One region of the Streptomyces sp. B1I3 genome, then DNA from elsewhere that is predicted to be linked to it. Evidence: riboswitches for the same ligand, from Rfam matches in the RefSeq annotation. Region 1 holds a riboswitch; each other region holds the start of a gene.
What was found. A riboswitch is a leader RNA that binds a small molecule or an ion and turns the genes downstream of it on or off. The one in region 1 is predicted to bind cobalamin.
Positions count from the first base shown of each region.

Region 2: linked by a shared signal. The riboswitch ahead of QFZ58_RS28035 (cobalamin biosynthesis protein) and the one ahead of QFZ58_RS03125 (ABC transporter substrate-binding protein) in region 1 are both predicted to bind cobalamin.
Region 3: linked by a shared signal. The riboswitch ahead of cobN (cobaltochelatase subunit CobN) and the one ahead of QFZ58_RS03125 (ABC transporter substrate-binding protein) in region 1 are both predicted to bind cobalamin.
Region 4: linked by a shared signal. The riboswitch ahead of QFZ58_RS12680 (ribonucleoside-diphosphate reductase subunit alpha) and the one ahead of QFZ58_RS03125 (ABC transporter substrate-binding protein) in region 1 are both predicted to bind cobalamin.

Region 1 covers NZ_JAUSYD010000001.1:617,826-622,031, reverse strand. Annotated here, with positions in the region: gene QFZ58_RS03130 (acyl-CoA dehydrogenase) at 1-1,828, shown strand, start outside; cobalamin riboswitch at 2,207-2,394, shown strand; gene QFZ58_RS03125 (ABC transporter substrate-binding protein) at 2,425-3,498, shown strand; gene QFZ58_RS03120 (iron ABC transporter permease) at 3,684-4,206, shown strand, end outside.
Region 2 covers NZ_JAUSYD010000001.1:6,172,858-6,177,063, forward strand. Annotated here, with positions in the region: gene QFZ58_RS28030 (cobyric acid synthase) at 1-1,074, opposite strand, end outside; gene QFZ58_RS28035 (cobalamin biosynthesis protein) at 1,071-2,018, opposite strand; cobalamin riboswitch at 2,147-2,277, opposite strand; gene QFZ58_RS28040 (hypothetical protein) at 2,429-2,650, opposite strand; gene QFZ58_RS28045 (inorganic phosphate transporter) at 2,662-3,924, opposite strand.
Region 3 covers NZ_JAUSYD010000001.1:3,858,190-3,862,395, forward strand. Annotated here, with positions in the region: gene cobN (cobaltochelatase subunit CobN) at 1-2,058, opposite strand, end outside; cobalamin riboswitch at 2,122-2,263, opposite strand; gene QFZ58_RS17705 (cobalamin biosynthesis protein CobG) at 2,378-3,703, shown strand; gene QFZ58_RS17710 (precorrin-8X methylmutase) at 3,765-4,206, shown strand, end outside.
Region 4 covers NZ_JAUSYD010000001.1:2,808,521-2,812,726, forward strand. Annotated here, with positions in the region: gene QFZ58_RS12670 (DUF3311 domain-containing protein) at 1-168, shown strand, start outside; gene mctP (monocarboxylate uptake permease MctP) at 165-1,799, shown strand; cobalamin riboswitch at 2,095-2,226, shown strand; gene QFZ58_RS12680 (ribonucleoside-diphosphate reductase subunit alpha) at 2,364-4,206, shown strand, end outside.

The sequences.
Region 1 (4,206 bases):
CCTCGGCCCGGCACACCCCCGTGAGCACGGGTTCTGGCAGCGGCTGATCAGCACAGAACCGTTCCGCCGCCCCGCCGGCGGAACGCCCGAGGAGAGGCTGGATCTCGCCTATGAACGACTGCGGATCCTCAACCGCTCGCTCGACAACGGAGCACGTCTCGCCGCCGACCCGCGCGCCCTCGCCGCGCTGCACGAATGGCTCGGGCCGGTCGACCCCGCGCTCACCACCGTCGCGGGCATCCACTACAACCTGTTCCTCGGCAGCATCCTCGACCACGATGTGGTCGGTCACCGCGATCTGTCGGACTACCTGGCGATGCGCCGGATCGGGACCTTCCTCTGTACGGAGGTGGCGCACGGCAACGACGCGGCGGCCATGGAGACCACCGCGACGTACCACCCCGCACGGGACGGCTTCGTCCTGCACACCCCGCACGCGGGGGCGCAGAAGTTCATGCCCAACACCAGCCCGGCGGGCGGGGCCAAGTCCGGGCTGGTCGCGGCGCGGCTGATGGCCGACGGCACGGACCACGGGATCCGGCTCTTCCTCGTGCCGCTCACCGACGACGTACAGGCCCTGCCCGGTGTCCGGGTCCGCCGGCTGCCGGCCCGGATGGGCAGCCCGGTGGACCATTGCCTCACGTCGTTCGACCAGCTGTTCGTGGCGCGGGACGCGCTGCTGGGAGCGCGTGAGGAGGACGCCGGCACGGGGATGTTCACCAGTACTCCAGGCGGGCGCCGGCGCCGCTTCCTGACCTCCATCGGCCGGGTCACCTCCGGCAGGATCTCCATGAGCGCATGCGCGGCGGGCACGGCCCGCGCGACACTGGCGGTCGCGGTCCGCTACGGCGGTCACCGGATGGTCTCCGGGCCCCGGGGCACGCGTCCCGTCCCGGTCAACGCCCACCGCACGCACCACGGGCCACTCGCCTCGGCCATGGCGACGGTCTTCGCCATGAGCCTGCTCCACCGCCGGGTACTCGACCGGTGGGAGGGCTGTGGCGAGGAGAGCAGGGCAGAGGCGGAGCGGCTGGTCGCGGTCGCCAAGGGGTGGATCACCTGGCAGGCCCGCGCCGTCATCGTCCAGTGCCGCGAACGCTGCGGAGCCCAGGCGTTGCTGGAGAACAACGGCATGACGGAACTGGTCACCGGGGTGGAAGGCGCCATCACGGCGGAGGGCGACAACCTCGCCCTGCACGCCAAGGCCGCGGCCGACATGCTCCTCGCCGGGATCGACGCCACCGCGGCCGGTCCGCGGGGTGCCCGGCCCGGGCCGGGGCCGGATGCTGCACCCGCCGCCACGGGGGACCTGGCCGACCCGGGCTTCCTCGGCGCACTGCTCACCGCCGTGCAGGGCATCTGGTTCGAGCGGGCCCGGCAGCGCATGCTGCGGGCCGCTGACAAGGACACACTCGGGCGGTGGAACGCGGCCGCCGGGCCCGCCCTGCGCGCGGTCGAGGCGCACGCCTACCGGGAAGCGGCCGAGGCGTACGCCCAGGCCCGCGCCGCGCTGCCCGAAGGGGCCGCGCGCGAACGGCTGGCGGAGCTGGAGCGGCTGTTCGCCGTCGAGTGGGTGGCCCGCAACAGTGGCGATCTGCTGGCCGCCGGCCTGCTGACCCGCGATCAGGTCGACGCCCTGCCCGAGGCCACCGAGGAGCTGATCGCGGCGGTCGCCGCGCACGCCCGCGAACTGGCCGACTCCTTCGCCCTGCCCCATGAACTGCTCGCCGACTGGCCGATCGCGGGGCCCGGCTACGCCGACGCCTACGACGACCCCGACGCCCCCTGGCACGGCCGCCCCGCAGGCTCCCCGCAGGACGCGCGGTGAACGGCGGACGGTACGCGCGTACAGGCGGAGGCCCGAACCGAGCGGACCCGGGCACAGAGGGACCCGTACCGGGCGCCGAGAAACCCGTCCCGGGCACCGGGGGCCGCGTACAGGGCACCAGGAATCCCGTTCCGGGCACCGAGAGACGCGGAACGTGCCGTGCCGGTGTACGCGAGGCCCTCGAAGTCCTCGCACTGCGGGCGGTCCTGACGGTGTACTGGGGCACGGTCTCCTTGCTCGCCCGCCGGCGCCGCACACCGCAGGCCGAGGTCGGCGAATCGGTTCACCGCAAGCGCTGACCGGCCGGACGGCCGGTGCGGCGGGGGATGCCCTCCCCGCCGTACCGGCCTCAGGCCCGCAAGCCCTCGCCGGACTGCGTGATAGCTTGCAGACGCCAGTCACACTCCACGTGGAGTCAGGGAATCCGGTGAGAATCCGGAGCTGACGCGCAGCGGTGAGGGGGACGGGCGGGGCCACGGCCACTGGGACACCCTCGGGTGCCCCGGGAAGGCGCTCCGTCCGGACGAACCCGAGTCCGAAGACCTGCTGGCACCCGTTCCCCCGCCGGGGGGCGGACTCCGTACCGGGCTCCGCGCATGAGCCCTGAGACGCAAAGGGACTCCGTGCCGCCCATAGCCAGCACCGTACGCCGAACCGCCCTGTTCACCGCCGGGCTCGCCCTGCTGACCGCGTGCGGGCCGGGCAGCGGCGGACCGTCGGCCGGAGCCGGCCGGGACGGCGGCGCCGGCTACCCGGTGGAGCTGGAGAACTGCGGCCGGACGGTGACGGTCGAGAGGGCCCCGGACCGCGCGGTCTCCCTGGACCAGGGATCGACGGAGATCCTGCTCTCCCTGGGCCTCGGCGACCGGTTGGCCGGCACCGCCACCTGGACCGACCCGGTGATGAAGGGTCTGGAGAAGGCCGGCGCGAAGGTCCCCCGCATCGCGGAGAACCGCCCCTCCTTCGAGAAGGTCCTCGACAAGGAACCCGATTTTGTCAGTGCCTCGTTCGAATCGACGCTCGGCAAAGGCGGCGTCGCGCCCCGCGAGCAGTTCGAGGGGCTCGGAGTGCCGACCTACGTGTCGCCCGCCGACTGTGCGGCGAAGGACAACACGGGCAGCGGTGACGGCTCCCGTACGAGACCCCTGACCATGGACAGCGTCTACGCCGAAGTGCACGACCTCGCCCGGGTGTTCGGAGTGAAGGAGAAGGGCGACGAGCTCGTCGCCGGCCTCCGGGACCGTGTCGGCAGGGCGACCGCGGGCATCGACGCCTCCCACGCCACGCTGCTCTACTGGTTCGCCAACTCCGAGGCGCCGTACATGGCGGGATGCTGCGGAGCCCCCGGCATCATCACCGGAGAACTCGGGGCGAAGAACGTCTTCGACGACACCCACGAGGAGTGGCCCCAGATCAACTGGGAGACCGTCGCGGACCGCAACCCCGACGTCCTGGTCATCGGTGACCTCACCCGGCAGTCGCAGACCGCCGAAAGCGCCGAGAAGAAGATCGAGTTCCTGGAGTCCAACCCCGCCACGAAGAACATGGACGCCGTCCGGCACAAGCGGTACGTGCTGCTCAGCGGCCAGGCCATGAACCCGACCGTCCGGACCGTCGAGGGCGTGGAGCGCGTCGCCGCCGGACTGCGCTCCTTCGGGCTCGCGGGGTGACGGACACCGAACGCGTCCCGGGCACGGGACCGCGCGGGGAACCGGCCCCCGGCCACCGCGCGACCGAGGCCGGGCGCCGCCCCGCGGACACCGTGACCGGCCCCGCCCGCCGTGCTGTTCCGGACCGCCCTGTGGTTCCGGCCCTCCGTGCTGTTCCGGCCCTTCGTGCGACGGGTGCCCGAGTCCTGCGGGGCGGCCTCCTGTGGAGCGGCGGGGCAGCCCTGCTGCTCCTGTCGGTCGCGGTCGCCGTCACGATCGGGCCCGCCCGTATCTCCGTCCCGGACGTCTGGTCCGCGGTGGCCGCCCACCTCGGTCCCGGCGACTCACGGCTCTCCCCGATCCGGGACGGCATCATCTGGAACCTGCGCATGCCCCGCACCCTGCTCGCAGCGGTGTGCGGAGGGGGCCTCGCCGTCTGCGGCACCGTGATGCAGTCCCTGCTGCGCAACCCGCTCGCCGACCCCTTCGTCCTCGGCGTCTCCTCCGGGGCGTCCACCGGCGCCGTCGCGGTGGTGGTCCTCGGCGTCGGCGGCGGCGCGGTGCCGATCTCGGCGGGAGCCTTCGCCGGAGCACTGTGCTCGTTCGCCCTCGTGCTGTTGCTCAGCCACACACTCGGCGGGACGACCGACCGGGTCGTCCTCTCCGGTGTGGCGGCCATGCAGCTCTTCTCCGCCCTCACCTCCTTCGTCGTCATGACCGCCGCCGACG
Region 2 (4,206 bases), 5.6 Mb from region 1:
CCGGGACTCCACGTCGTCCTCGATCGACTCACCCAGCACCTGGAACCCGCCGCAGATGCCCAGCACGGGACGCCCCTCGGCCGCCCGCCGCCGCAGCGCCTCGGCCAGCCCCCGCTCGCGCAGCCACGCCAGAGCCTTCACCGTGCCCCGGGTACCGGGCACGACCACCAGGTCCGCGTCCGTGAGCTCCTCCGCCCGGTCCACGAACCGCACCACCACACCCGGCTCCGCCGCCAGCGCGTCGACGTCCGTGAAGTTCGACATCAGCGGCACGGCACACACCGCGACCCGCAGCACGTCCTGACCGTGCGGCGGCGCGACGACCGACTCCCGCACGGCACCGCGCATCGACACGCGCAGCCCGTCCTCCTCGTCGATGCCCAGCCCGTGCGCGTACGGCAGCACCCCGTACGTACGGCGCCCCGTGAGCCCGTACAGCATGTCCAGACCCGGCTCCAGCAGCGAGACGTCGCCCCTGAACTTGTTCACCAGGTAGCCGGCGATCAGCGACTGGTCCTCGGCGCTCAGCAGAGCCGTCGTGCCGAAGAACGACGCGAAGACGCCTCCGCGGTCGATGTCCCCGACGACGAGAACGGGGAAGCGCGCCGCACGCGCGACGCCCATGTTCACGATGTCCGTGCGCCGCAGATTGATCTCCGCCGGGCTGCCCGCCCCCTCGCAGATCACGGCGTCGTACGCGCCGCGAAGCTGCTCCAGACAGTCCACGACCGTCCCGAACAGGGCCTCCTGGCGACCTCCGTGGTAACCGCGCGCACTCATCTCGCCGACCGGCTTCCCCATCAGGACGACCTGGCTCGACCGGTCGCCCCCCGGCTTGAGCAGCACGGGATTCATCAGCGCGGTCGGCTCCACGCGCGCGGCCTGCGCCTGCATGGCCTGCGCCCGCCCGATCTCCGCGCCCTCGCGGGTGACGAAGGAGTTCAGCGACATGTTCTGCGCCTTGAACGGCGCGACCTTTACCCCTCGGCGCGCCAGCCACCGGCAGATGCCGGCCGTGACGACGCTCTTGCCCGCGTCCGAGGTGGTTCCCGCGATCAGCAGCCCGCCGCTCATGCCCGACGCCTCCGTCCTCCGGCCAGCCGCACGGCGACGCACACGCCGAGGGCCAGCACACTCACCCGGCGCGACAGCCGCACCGCGCGTTCGATGTCCGCGGCCCGCACGTCCCGGCCGCTCTCCCCGTTGAGCACGGGCCGGTGCTCGACCCGGCCCCCGTAGGCGAGGGTCCCGCCGAGCCGTACGCCGAGCGCACCCGCGAACGCGGCCTCCACCGGGCCCGCGTTGGGGCTCGGGTGCCGGCCGGCGTCGGCCCGCCAGGCGTGTACGGCCTCGCGGGGCCGCCCTCCGGCCGCCACGGCGAGCGCGGCGGTGAGGCGGGCGCCCGGCCAGCCGGCCAGGTCGTCCAGCCGGGCCGAGGCCCAGCCGTAGCGCCGGTGACGCGGCGACCGGTGGCCGACCATGGCGTCCAGTGTGTTGACGGCCCGGAACCCGACCAGGCCGGGCACGCCACCCAGCGCGCCCCACACCAGGGCGCCCACCACGGCGTCGGAGGTGTTCTCGGCGACGGACTCGACCACCGCGCGGGCGATCTGCTGCCCGTCGAGTGCCTGAGGGTCGCGGCCGCACAGGTGCGGCAGCCGCTCCCGGGCCACGTCGATGTCGCCGGCGGCGAGGGCGCCCCCGATGGCACGGGCCTCGCGGCCCAGCGAGGTGCCCCCGACGACGGACCAGGTGGCGGCGGCGGTCAGTGCCACGGCGGCGGCCGGGCGGTCCCGTACGGCTCGCGCGGCCAGCGCCGCGGCACCCGCGGCGCCCCCGGCGCACACGAGCGCGTGCAGGGCGCCCCAGCCGCGGTGATCGCGCCACAGCCGGCTCTCCACGCCCGCCGCGGCCCGTCCGAACGCGGCGACGGGATGACCCCGTCGGGGATCACCGAGGAGCAGGTCGCCGATCAGACCGGCGGTGGCGCCGTACGCGAATATGCGGTCGGCTCGCACGGATCAGCCGGCCGTCGCGCCTCGAAGGGTCCCGGTGGCGGGTGGAACAGCGACCGACGCACGGCAGCCAGGCATGGCATATGTCCTCACTCAGGGTCCGCGCCCTGGTTCGACGTGACGGGCGACGAGAGTCTCCTGGCTTCCGGATCCACAGCTCCCCCGGCCTTCCGGTCCGCGGAGGCGGACCGTGACTTCCGTGTGGGGGACTGCTCCCCGGTGACAGTGGCGGGACCGCGCCGGATTCGCACCGGCTTCCTCTGCTGTCGCCGTACATGGCCACGGCAGTCCACCATGCCCCGCGAACGCCCGTCAACCTGCCGCTGACCTGCGAGGCTGCGGAGTGTCCGGACGCACATCGGGCCGGACACACACGTGGTGTGTCCGGCCCAGGGCGATCGGGTGCGGAAAGGTCAGGCGACGATCAGGTAGATCCCGTACGCGACCGCCGCCGCGCACAGCGCGAAGCAGGCGTACGCGCCGACGCGCGCCGGTGCTCCGGAGCCGGCGCTCCGCGCCGTCGGCGCCTGCTTGGCGAGACCGACGATGCCGACGGTGAAGAGGCCGACCAGTGCGACGGTGATCAGGAGGCTGACGCCGAAAACGGTGCCGAGGGCTGCCCAGTCGATGTTCATGCGATTCGTCCTTACACCGTGGCCGGTCGGGCCGGGTCGGCCGTGGTCACGGCCGACGGGGCCGGGGCCGGGATGGTGGTCTTGAGGTCCGGGACGGCCCCGCCGACGGGCGGCGGGCTGACGGCGGCGATGGCGGTGGTGACGACGCCCGCCGGTTCGGCGTCCGGCGCGTTGACGTTGGTGTGGTCGACCGGCTTGCGGCGGGACAGCCACCAGATGGCACCCGAGCCCGCGACGAGGAGCACCGCGACGACGCCCACGCCCCAGCCGCCCTGCTTGGTCAGGAACTCGGCGCCCGCGCCGACCAGGCCCGCGGCCGGCAGGGTCAGGCCCCAGGCGACGAACATCCGGGTGGCGGTGGACCAGCGGACCACGCCTCCCTTGCGTCCGAGGCCCGCGCCCATCACGGCGCCGGAGCAGGACTGGGTGGTGGAGAGGGAGAAGCCGAGGTGCGAGGAGGCCAGGATGACCGTGGCCGCGCTGGTCTGGGCGGCGAAGCCCTGCGGCGGCCTGAGCTCGGTGAGCCCGCTGCCCATGGTGCGGATGATGCGCCAGCCGCCGAGGTAGGTGCCGAGGGCGATGGCGACACCCGCGGCGCAGATGACCCAGACCGGCGGGTTGGAGCCGGGGGCGAGGACGCCGCCGGTGACCAGGGCCAGGGTGATGATGCCCATCGTCTTCTGCGCGTCGTTGGTGCCGTGGGCGAGGGAGACGAGACCGGCCGAGGCGATCTGCCCGGCCCGGTAGCCCTTGGCGGTCGACTTCAGCTGCGCCTCGTCGGTGATCTTCCGGTTGAGGCGGTACGTCAGCTTGGTGGCCAGCAGCGCGGCGAGACCGGCGACGAGGGGGGCGGCGATCGCGGGCAGCAGGACCTTGGTGACGACGGTGCCGCCGTCGATCGAGGACCAGCCGGCCGACATCACCGCGGCGCCGATCAGACCGCCGAAGAGTGCGTGGGAGGAACTGGACGGCAGGCCGACCAGCCAGGTCAGCAGGTTCCACAGGATGGCGCCGACGAGCGCCGCGAAGATGACCTCGGTTCTGAGGCCGTCCTCGTTGACGATCCCGCCCGAGATCGTCTTGGCGACCTCCACCGACAGGAAAGCGCCGACCAGGTTGAGGACGGCGGACATGGCCACCGCAGTCTTGGGTTTGAGGGCGCCGGTCGAGATGGTGGTGGCCATCGCGTTGGCGGTGTCATGGAAACCGTTCGTGAAATCGAACACTAGAGCTGTCACGATCACGATCGCGAGCAGCAGCGTGATGTGTTCCATTTACCCAGGCAATCGCTCGACGTCATTGGCACGTGGAACGTAAGCAACCTGGGTGAACGGAAGATGAACTGGGCAGGGCGGCGCGGTGACCCCATCCGTGCGGCGTCGTTCCGCTTGTGTGCGCACGAGGCGGCCGGGCCCTCCCGTGGCGGTGCGAGGACTGGTCTTTGCCGGGTGTTGGTGAACATATGGCGTGACCGATTCGCGGCGTTGAGGAGACTTAGCTCACTTCGTCCCCTCGGGGTGCCCGTGCTCCCCGGGTGGTCCGTGCCCGCCCGGCGG
Region 3 (4,206 bases), 3.2 Mb from region 1:
GACGGCGAGGACCAGGTTGACGCGGTCCTTCCCAGCCGGGGCGCTGCCCAGGACGTGCAGCCCGTCGCGGATCTGGACGTCCTTGATCTCACAGAGCCAGCCGTCGAGATGCATGATGAACTCGTCGAAGCCCTCGTCCTCCGGCCGGTCCTCGAGCCCCAGGTCGTGGTCGAGCTTCGCGGCCTGGATGAGGGTCCAGATCTGGGCACGGACCGCCGGGAGCTTGGCCGGGTCCATGGCGGCGATCTGGGCGTGCTCGTCCAGGAGTTGTTCGAGGCGGGCGATGTCGCCGTAGCTGTCGGCGCGGGCCATCGGCGGTACGAGGTGGTCGACGAGCGTGGCGTGCACCCGGCGCTTGGCCTGTGTGCCCTCGCCCGGGTCGTTGACCAGGAACGGGTAGACAAGCGGCAGGTCGCCCAGCGCGGCGTCGGGTCCGCAGGCGGCGGACAGGCCGGCGTTCTTGCCGGGCAGCCACTCCAGGTTGCCGTGCTTGCCGAGGTGGATCATCGCGTCGGCGCCGAAGCCGTTGTCGTCGGCGGACGCGGCGATCCAGCGGTAGGCGGCCAGGTAGTGGTGCGAGGGCGGCAGATCGGGATCGTGGTAGATCGCGATCGGGTTCTCGCCGAAGCCGCGCGGCGGCTGGATGAGGATCAGCAGGTTGCCCCGGCGCAGGGCGGCGAGCACGATGTCGCCCTCCGGGTTGCGGGACCGGTCGAGGAACATCTCGCCGGGGGCTGGCCCCCAGTGCTCCTCGACGGCCTCGCGCAGTTCTGCCGGCAGCGTGGCGAACCAGCGGCGGTAGTCGGCGGCCGGGATGCGGACCGGGTTGCGGGCCAGCTGCTCTTCGGTGAGCCACTCCTGGTCGTGGCCACCGGCCTCGATGAGGGCGTAGATCAGCTCGTCGCCGTCCCCGGAGACCAGTCCCGGGATCTCTTCCACGGGACCGAAGTCGTAGCCCTCGGCCCGGAGCCTGCGCAGCAGGGCGACGGCACTGGCGGGGGTGTCGAGGCCGACCGCGTTGCCGATGCGGGAGTGCTTGGTCGGGTACGCGGACAGCACCAGCGCGATCCGCTTCTCGGCGGCCGGGATGTGGCGGAGCCGTGCGTGGCGTACGGCGATTCCGGCGACCCGGGCGGCCCGCTCGGGGTCGGCGACGTACGCGGGCAGGCCGTCCTCGTCGATCTCCTTGAAGGAGAACGGCACGGTGATGAGGCGGCCGTCGAACTCGGGGACGGCGATCTGGGTGGCCGCGTCCAGCGGCGAGACGCCCTCGTCGTTCTCCTCCCACGCGGCGCGCGGGCTGGTCAGGCACAGCGCCTGGAGGACGGGCACGTCCAGGCCGGTGAGGGCGCCCGCGTCCCAGGACTCGTCGTCACCGCCTGCCGAAGCGGTGGCGGGTTTCGTCCCGCCCGCGGCGAGGACCGTCGTCACGATGGCGTCGGCGGCGCGGAGTTCGTCGATGAGTTCGGGTTCGGGCGTGCGGAGCGAGGCGACGTACAGCGGGAGGGGGCGGGCGCCCGCGTCCTCCACGGCCGTGCAGAGCGCCTCGACGAAGGCGGTGTTCCCGCTCATGTGGTGCGCACGGTAGTAGAGCACCGCGACGGTCGGGCCGGTGACGTCCCGGGCCGTGCGCTCCAGCGGGCCCCAGGCGGGGGCCGGGGCGGGCGACTCGAAGCCGTGGCCGGTGAGCAGCACCGTGTCGGAGAGGAACCGGGCCAGCTGCTCCAGATTGGCCGGACCGCCGTGCGCGAGGTAGGCGTGCGCCTCGGCCGCGATACCGATGGGCACGGTGGAGGCGGCCATCAGCTGGGCGTCGGGGGCCTGTTCACCGGTGAGTACGACGACGGGCCGGCCGGTGGCGAGGACGTGGTCGAGCCCCTCCTGCCAGGCGCGGACACCACCGAGGAGCCGCACGACGACGAGATCCGTGCCCTCCAGGAGCTGCGGCAGGTCCTCGACGGAGAGCCGGGACGGGTTCGCGTAGCGGAAGCCGACCGGGCCGCCGGAGGCACGGGCGCTGAGCAGGTCGGTGTCGGACGTCGACAGGAGCAGGATCATGCGGCGTCAGTCCTTCCCCGGGGTGTCCACGCCCCGGGCGGTGTCGGATTGGGGTCCTGGCCGGGCCGGGACCTCGGGGATGGGAGTTCCTGACTCGCACGGCCGGATGGCCGGGCTCACAGTGGCGGGACCGCGCCGGAATCTCACCGGGCTTCCTCCCATGTCGCCGTATGGCGATGGCGGACCCAACGGACCGCCGCTAGGCATAGTAGGCGGCGGGTGGGGGGTCCTGACCAGACGGCCCCCGCCCCTGCCGGGACCGCGGGCGGTGTCCCGTACGTCACAGTGACCGTAGGGGTGCGCTCCGGTCACGGTCGGTATGCTCGCCGCCATGTCCGCCTCCCCCCTTCCACCCCGGTCTCCGGGCGATGCGTGCGCCCGGAGCAGCGGTGACGCGTGCCCCGGCGCACTGCGTCTGCACCGGGCGGACGACGGTGCGCTGGCGCGTATCCGCATACCCGGCGGCATTCTGACGATCCGTCAGGCAGATGCCCTGCGGCAGGTCGCCGAGCGATTCGGTGACGGTGAGTTGCATCTCACCTCCCGCGGGAACGTGCAGGTGCGCGGGCTCCCCGCGGACTGCGGCGCGGAGCTTGCCGGGCTGCTCGGACGGGCCGGACTACTGCCCTCCGCACGCCACGAGCGGGTACGCAACGTGGTGGCGTCCCCCCTCTCCGGGCTGGACGGCCTCGGGGCCGCCGACGTCGGACCGTGGCTGACCGGACTGGACCGTCTCCTCTGCGCGAGCGACCGGCTGACGGCGCTCTCCGGGCGCTTCCTCTTCGCCCTCGACGACGGCCGCGGCGATGTCGACGCCCTCGGCGCCGACCTCGCCCTCCTGGGCCGCGGCGACGGCAGCGCGCTGCTGCGCGTCGGCGACACGGACGCCGTCCTGCGTGTACCCGCCTCCGACGCGCCCCGCGCCGCGCTCCTCGCCGCCGGAGCCTTCCTGGACGCGGCCCGGGACACCGGCGCCTGGCGGACGAAGGACCTGCCGGGTGAGGTGGCGTCCGCGCTCCCCGACGACGTGCTGCGACGGCTCGGGCAGGCCGGCATCGCCGTCGCCCCCGGGTCCCACCCCCGCCCTCCCGAAGCTCTGCGCCCGGCTACCGGACGCCTCCCGGGCAGCCGCGGCGAGGCCGCGCTGTCCGTCGGCGTACCGCTGGGACGGCTGAACCCGGCGCAGTGGCGCCTCCTGTCGAGCGCCGGCGGACTCCGGCTCACCCCATGGCGCGGAGCCGTCGTCACCGGAATCGCTCCCCACCGCGCGGACAGCCTGCTCGGCGCCCTCACGGAGGCCGGACTGATCACCGGGCCCGGCTCCCCGTGGGCCGGTGTCGGCGCCTGCGTCGGGCAGCCCGGCTGCGCGAAGTCACTGGCCGACGTGCGGGCCGATGCGGGGGCCGCCGTCGGGCCGGCCGGGCGGCTCCCTGTGTACTGGTCCGGCTGTGAACGCCGGTGCGGCCATCCGCACGGGGAGTGGATCGACGTGGTCGCCACCCCGGACGGACACCGGATCTCCCATGTACGGGGGGATCGGACCACCGCGACGTCCACGGTCCGGGACGACCCGGCCGCGCTCGCCGCGGCCGTGGCGGCGGCCCGGGGCACGCACACCGCGGCGCCCCGGGGCACGCACACCTGACCACCACGACCACCTCCTGTACGACCTGTTCGACCTGTTCGACGAAGAAAGCGACAGCACTGTGCATCAGTACGAGAAGGACGGACCGGCGATCTACCGCCAGTCCTTCGCCACCATCCGCGCGGAAGCGGATCTGGCAGGGCTGCCCGCCGACGTGAGCCAGGTCGCCGTCCGCATGATCCACGCCTGCGGCATGGTCGACCTCGTGCGCGATCTCGCCTTCTCGCCGAACGCCGTGGCCGACGCCCGCGCGGCGCTGCGGTCCGGTGCGCCCATCCTCTGCGACGTCGCCATGGTCGCCAGCGGGGTCACCCGCAAGCGGCTGCCGGCGGACAACGAGGTGATCTGCACCCTGTCGGACCCCGCCGTCCCCGAGCTGGCCGCGGAGCTCGGCACCACGCGCAGCGCCGCCGCCCTCGAGCTGTGGCGGGACCGGATGGAGGGTGCGGTCGTCGCCGTCGGCAACGCCCCCACCGCGCTGTTCCGGCTGCTGGAGATGATCG
Region 4 (4,206 bases), 2.2 Mb from region 1:
ATGCTCTGGGTGAGTTCGTACGCGAAGGTCGAACCGACCTTCATCGGCATTCCGTTCTTCTACTGGTACCAGATGCTCTGGGTGCTCATCTCGACCGCACTCACCATGATCGCGTACAAGCTGTGGCAGCGTGACCAGCGCTCCCGCAAGGGGGGTGCGTCAGCATGAAGGACGGCGTGAACGGCGTCGCTCTCGCCGTGTTCATCTTCTTCTTCCTGGCCGTCACGGTCGTCGGCTTCATGGCCGCGCGCTGGCGCAAGGCCGAGACCGAGGCCACCCTCGACGAGTGGGGCCTGGGCGGACGGTCGTTCGGCACCTGGGTCACCTGGTTCCTGCTCGGCGGCGACCTCTACACCGCGTACACGTTCGTCGCCGTGCCCGCGGCTATCTACGCGGCCGGAGCGGCGGGCTTCTTCGCCGTCCCGTACACCATCCTCATCTACCCGCTGATCTTCACCTTCCTGCCGCGGCTCTGGTCCGTCTCGCACAAGCACGGCTACGTGACCACCTCGGACTTCGTCCGCGGCCGGTTCGGCTCGAAGGGGCTGTCGCTGGCGATCGCCCTCACCGGCATCCTCGCCACGATGCCGTACATCGCGCTGCAACTGGTCGGCATCCAGGCCGTGCTCGACGTCATGGGCGTCGGCGGCGGTGAGAACACGCACTGGTTCGTCAAGGACCTGCCGCTCCTCATCGCGTTCGCCGTCCTCGCCGCTTACACCTACTCGTCGGGGCTGCGCGCACCCGCGCTCATCGCCTTCGTCAAGGACGGCCTGATCTATCTGGTCATCGCGGTGGCGATCATCTACATCCCGATCAAGCTCGGCGGCTTCGACGACATATTCGCCAAGGCGGGAGAGGCGTTCTCGCAGACGAGTGAGGCCACGGGCAAGCCACGCGGCGCCATCGTCCCGGGCGAGATGGGGCAGTGGGGTTACGCCACACTCGCCCTGGGCTCCGCACTCGCGCTCTTCATGTACCCCCACTCGATCACGGCGACGCTCTCCAGCCGCAGCCGCGAGGTCATCCGGCGCAACACCACGATCCTGCCGCTGTACTCGCTGATGCTGGGTCTGCTGGCGCTGCTCGGATTCATGGCGATCGCGGCCGGGATCAAGGTGGACAACGGCCAGCTCGCCATCCCGCAGCTGTTCGAGGACATGTTCCCCGACTGGTTCGCGGGGGTGGCCTTCGCCGCCATCGGCATCGGAGCCCTGGTGCCTGCCGCGATCATGTCGATCGCCGCGGCGAACCTGTTCACCCGCAACATCTACAAGGACTTCATCAAGCCGGACGCGACACCCGCGCAGGAGACCAAGGTCTCCAAGCTGGTGTCGCTCCTGGTCAAGGTGGGTGCGCTCGCCTTCGTCCTCACCATGGACAAGACGGTCGCCATCAACTTCCAGCTGCTGGGCGGTATCTGGATCCTCCAGACGATGCCGGCCCTGGTCGGCGGCCTGTTCACCCGCTGGTTCCACCGCTGGGCCCTGATCGCGGGCTGGGCGGTCGGCATGATCTACGGCACGGTGGCCGCGTACGGGGTGGCCAGCCCGACGCAGAAGCACTTCGGCGGATCCTCGAAGGAGATCCCGGGTATCGGCGAGATCGGTTACATCGGCCTCACCGCGTTCGTGCTCAACGTGATCGTGGTCGTCGTCCTCACGTTCGTGCTGAACGCCGTGAAGGCACCGGCCGGTGTGGACGAGACCTCCCCGTCCGACTACACCGCGGATGTGGGCGACCCGGGCGTGCAGGCGGAGCTCCCGCCGGCCACGGTGGGCTCCCCCGCGGGTCACTGACACCCCGCCTGCCCGAGCCGCCACGCCCCACCGCACCGGGGCGTGGCGGCTCAGGCGTTTCCGGGCCCTTCGCCACCCCGGGCCACGGCCGCCGGGCGCGCCCCACCCGGGCCAGGACGCCCGGAAAAGCAGGTACGCCGCACACGCCGGTTGCGGCGGACTGCCGCGCCTCGGCTTCGCACGGGCTCCGGAACGGAACCGGGAGCCACTGCCGGGTCCTTCGCTGCTGACGTTCCGTCTGGAGCTCTGACCCGTCACGACACAACATGTGGGGGCTGCCTCAGCAGGCGGCCCCCACATGTATGCTCGTGCTCGCTGTCGCCGCAGGGGAATCCGGTGCGAATCCGGAACTGTCCCGCAACGGTGTGACCGGCGTGCCCCCGCGCACCCGGAAGTCCGAAGACCTGCCGACGGTGCGTCCGGTTCGACCGATCCGGACGCCGAGACGTCCGGGCCCCGCGGAGGGCCGGTGGACGCCGTGCGGAGTGCTGTCCGTTCCCCGGGCACCGCCCTGTCGGCTGCCCCGCTCCCGCCGGCCCCGAGCCGAGCGAGGGATAGCCCCACGTGACCATCGCGCCAGCCGATCCGGTTTCAGCCACCGCGTCAGCCGAGTCCACGCACGCCACGACCGACGGGCCGGGGACCGCACTGCTGCGGACGCTGACCGATCTCACCGTCGATCTGCCCGACACCGACCCCGGTCGGGTCGCCGCCGCCGCGCTGCGTGGCCGCAGCGCCCGGTCGGACGAGGCCGAGCTGTGCGCACTGGCGACCGAGGCCGCGGCGGGTCTGATCTCCGAGGACCCGGCCTACTCCCGGCTCGCCGCCCGGCTCCTCACCCGTTCCGTCGCGGACGAGGCCGCGGGCCAGGGCGCGGTCTCCTTCTCCGCCTCGATCGCCGTGGGGCACCGTGAGGGTCTGATCGCGGACCGCACAGCCTCGTTCGTGGCCCTGCACGCGGCGCGGCTCGACGCCCTGGTCGAACAGTCCCTCGCGGACGGTGCCGACGACCGGTTCGGCTACTTCGGGCTGCGGACGCTGCACAGCCGCTACCTGCTGCGCCACCCGCTCACCCGGCAGGTCATCGAGACCCCGCAGCACTTCATGCTCCGCGTCGCGGCCGGTCTCGCCGAGGACGAGTCGCCGCGGGCGCTGGACGAGGTCGCCGCGCTGTACGGGCTGATGAGCCGGCTGGACTACCTGCCCTCCTCCCCCACGCTCTTCAACTCCGGCACCCGGCACCCGCAGATGTCCTCCTGCTACCTGCTCGACTCGCCGAAGGACGAGCTGGACTCGATCTACGACCGCTACCACCAGGTGGCCCGGCTCTCCAAGCACGCGGGCGGCATCGGCCTCTCCTACTCCCGTATCCGTGCCCGCGGCTCGCTCATCCGCGGCACCAACGGGCACTCCAACGGCATCGTGCCGTTCCTGAAGACGCTCGACGCCTCGGTGGCCGCGGTGAACCAGGGCGGCCGCCGCAAGGGCGCGGCCGCCGTCTACCTGGAGACCTGGCACGCGGACGTCGAGGAGTTCCTGGAGCTGCGCGACAACACGGGCGAGGACCAGCGGCGTACGCACAACCTGAACCTTGCGCACTGGATCCCGGACGAGTTCATGCGCCGCGTCGACGCGGACACCGAATGGTCGCTGTTCTCCCCGGCCGACGTGCCCGAACTGGTGGACCTGTGGGGCGACGAGTTCGACGCCGCCTACCGTGCGGCGGAGGCGAAGGCCCTCGCCCGCAGGACGATGCCGGCGCGGGAGCTCTACGGCCGGATGATGCGGACGCTCGCGCAGACGGGCCAGGGCTGGATGACGTTCAAGGACGCCGCCAACCGCACCGCGAACCAGACCGCCGAGCCGGGCCGGGTGGTGCACTCGTCGAACCTGTGCACCGAGATCCTGGAGGTCACCGACGACGGTGAGACGGCGGTCTGCAACCTGGGCTCCGTCAACCTCGGCGCGTTCGTCGACGGGGGGACGATGGACTGGGAGCGGCTGGACGCCACCGTCCGTACCGCCGTGACGTTCCTCGACCGGGTCGTGGACATCAACTTCTACCCCACCGAGCAGGCCGGCCGGTCCAACGCCCGGTGGCGCCCGGTGGGCCTGGGCGCGATGGGTCTGCAGGACGTCTTCTTCCAGCTCCGGCTGCCGTTCGACTCCCCCGAGGCCCGTGCGCTGTCCACCCGGATCTCCGAGCGGATCATGCTCGCCGCCTACGAGGCGTCGTGCGACCTCGCCGAGCGGTCGGGCCCCCTCCCGGCCTGGTCGCAGACCCGCGCCGCCCGCGGTGTGCTGCACCCGGACCACTACGGCACCGAGCTGAACTGGCCGGAGCGCTGGGACGCCCTGCGGGCCCGCGTCGCGAAGAGCGGGATGCGCAACTCCCTGCTGCTGGCCA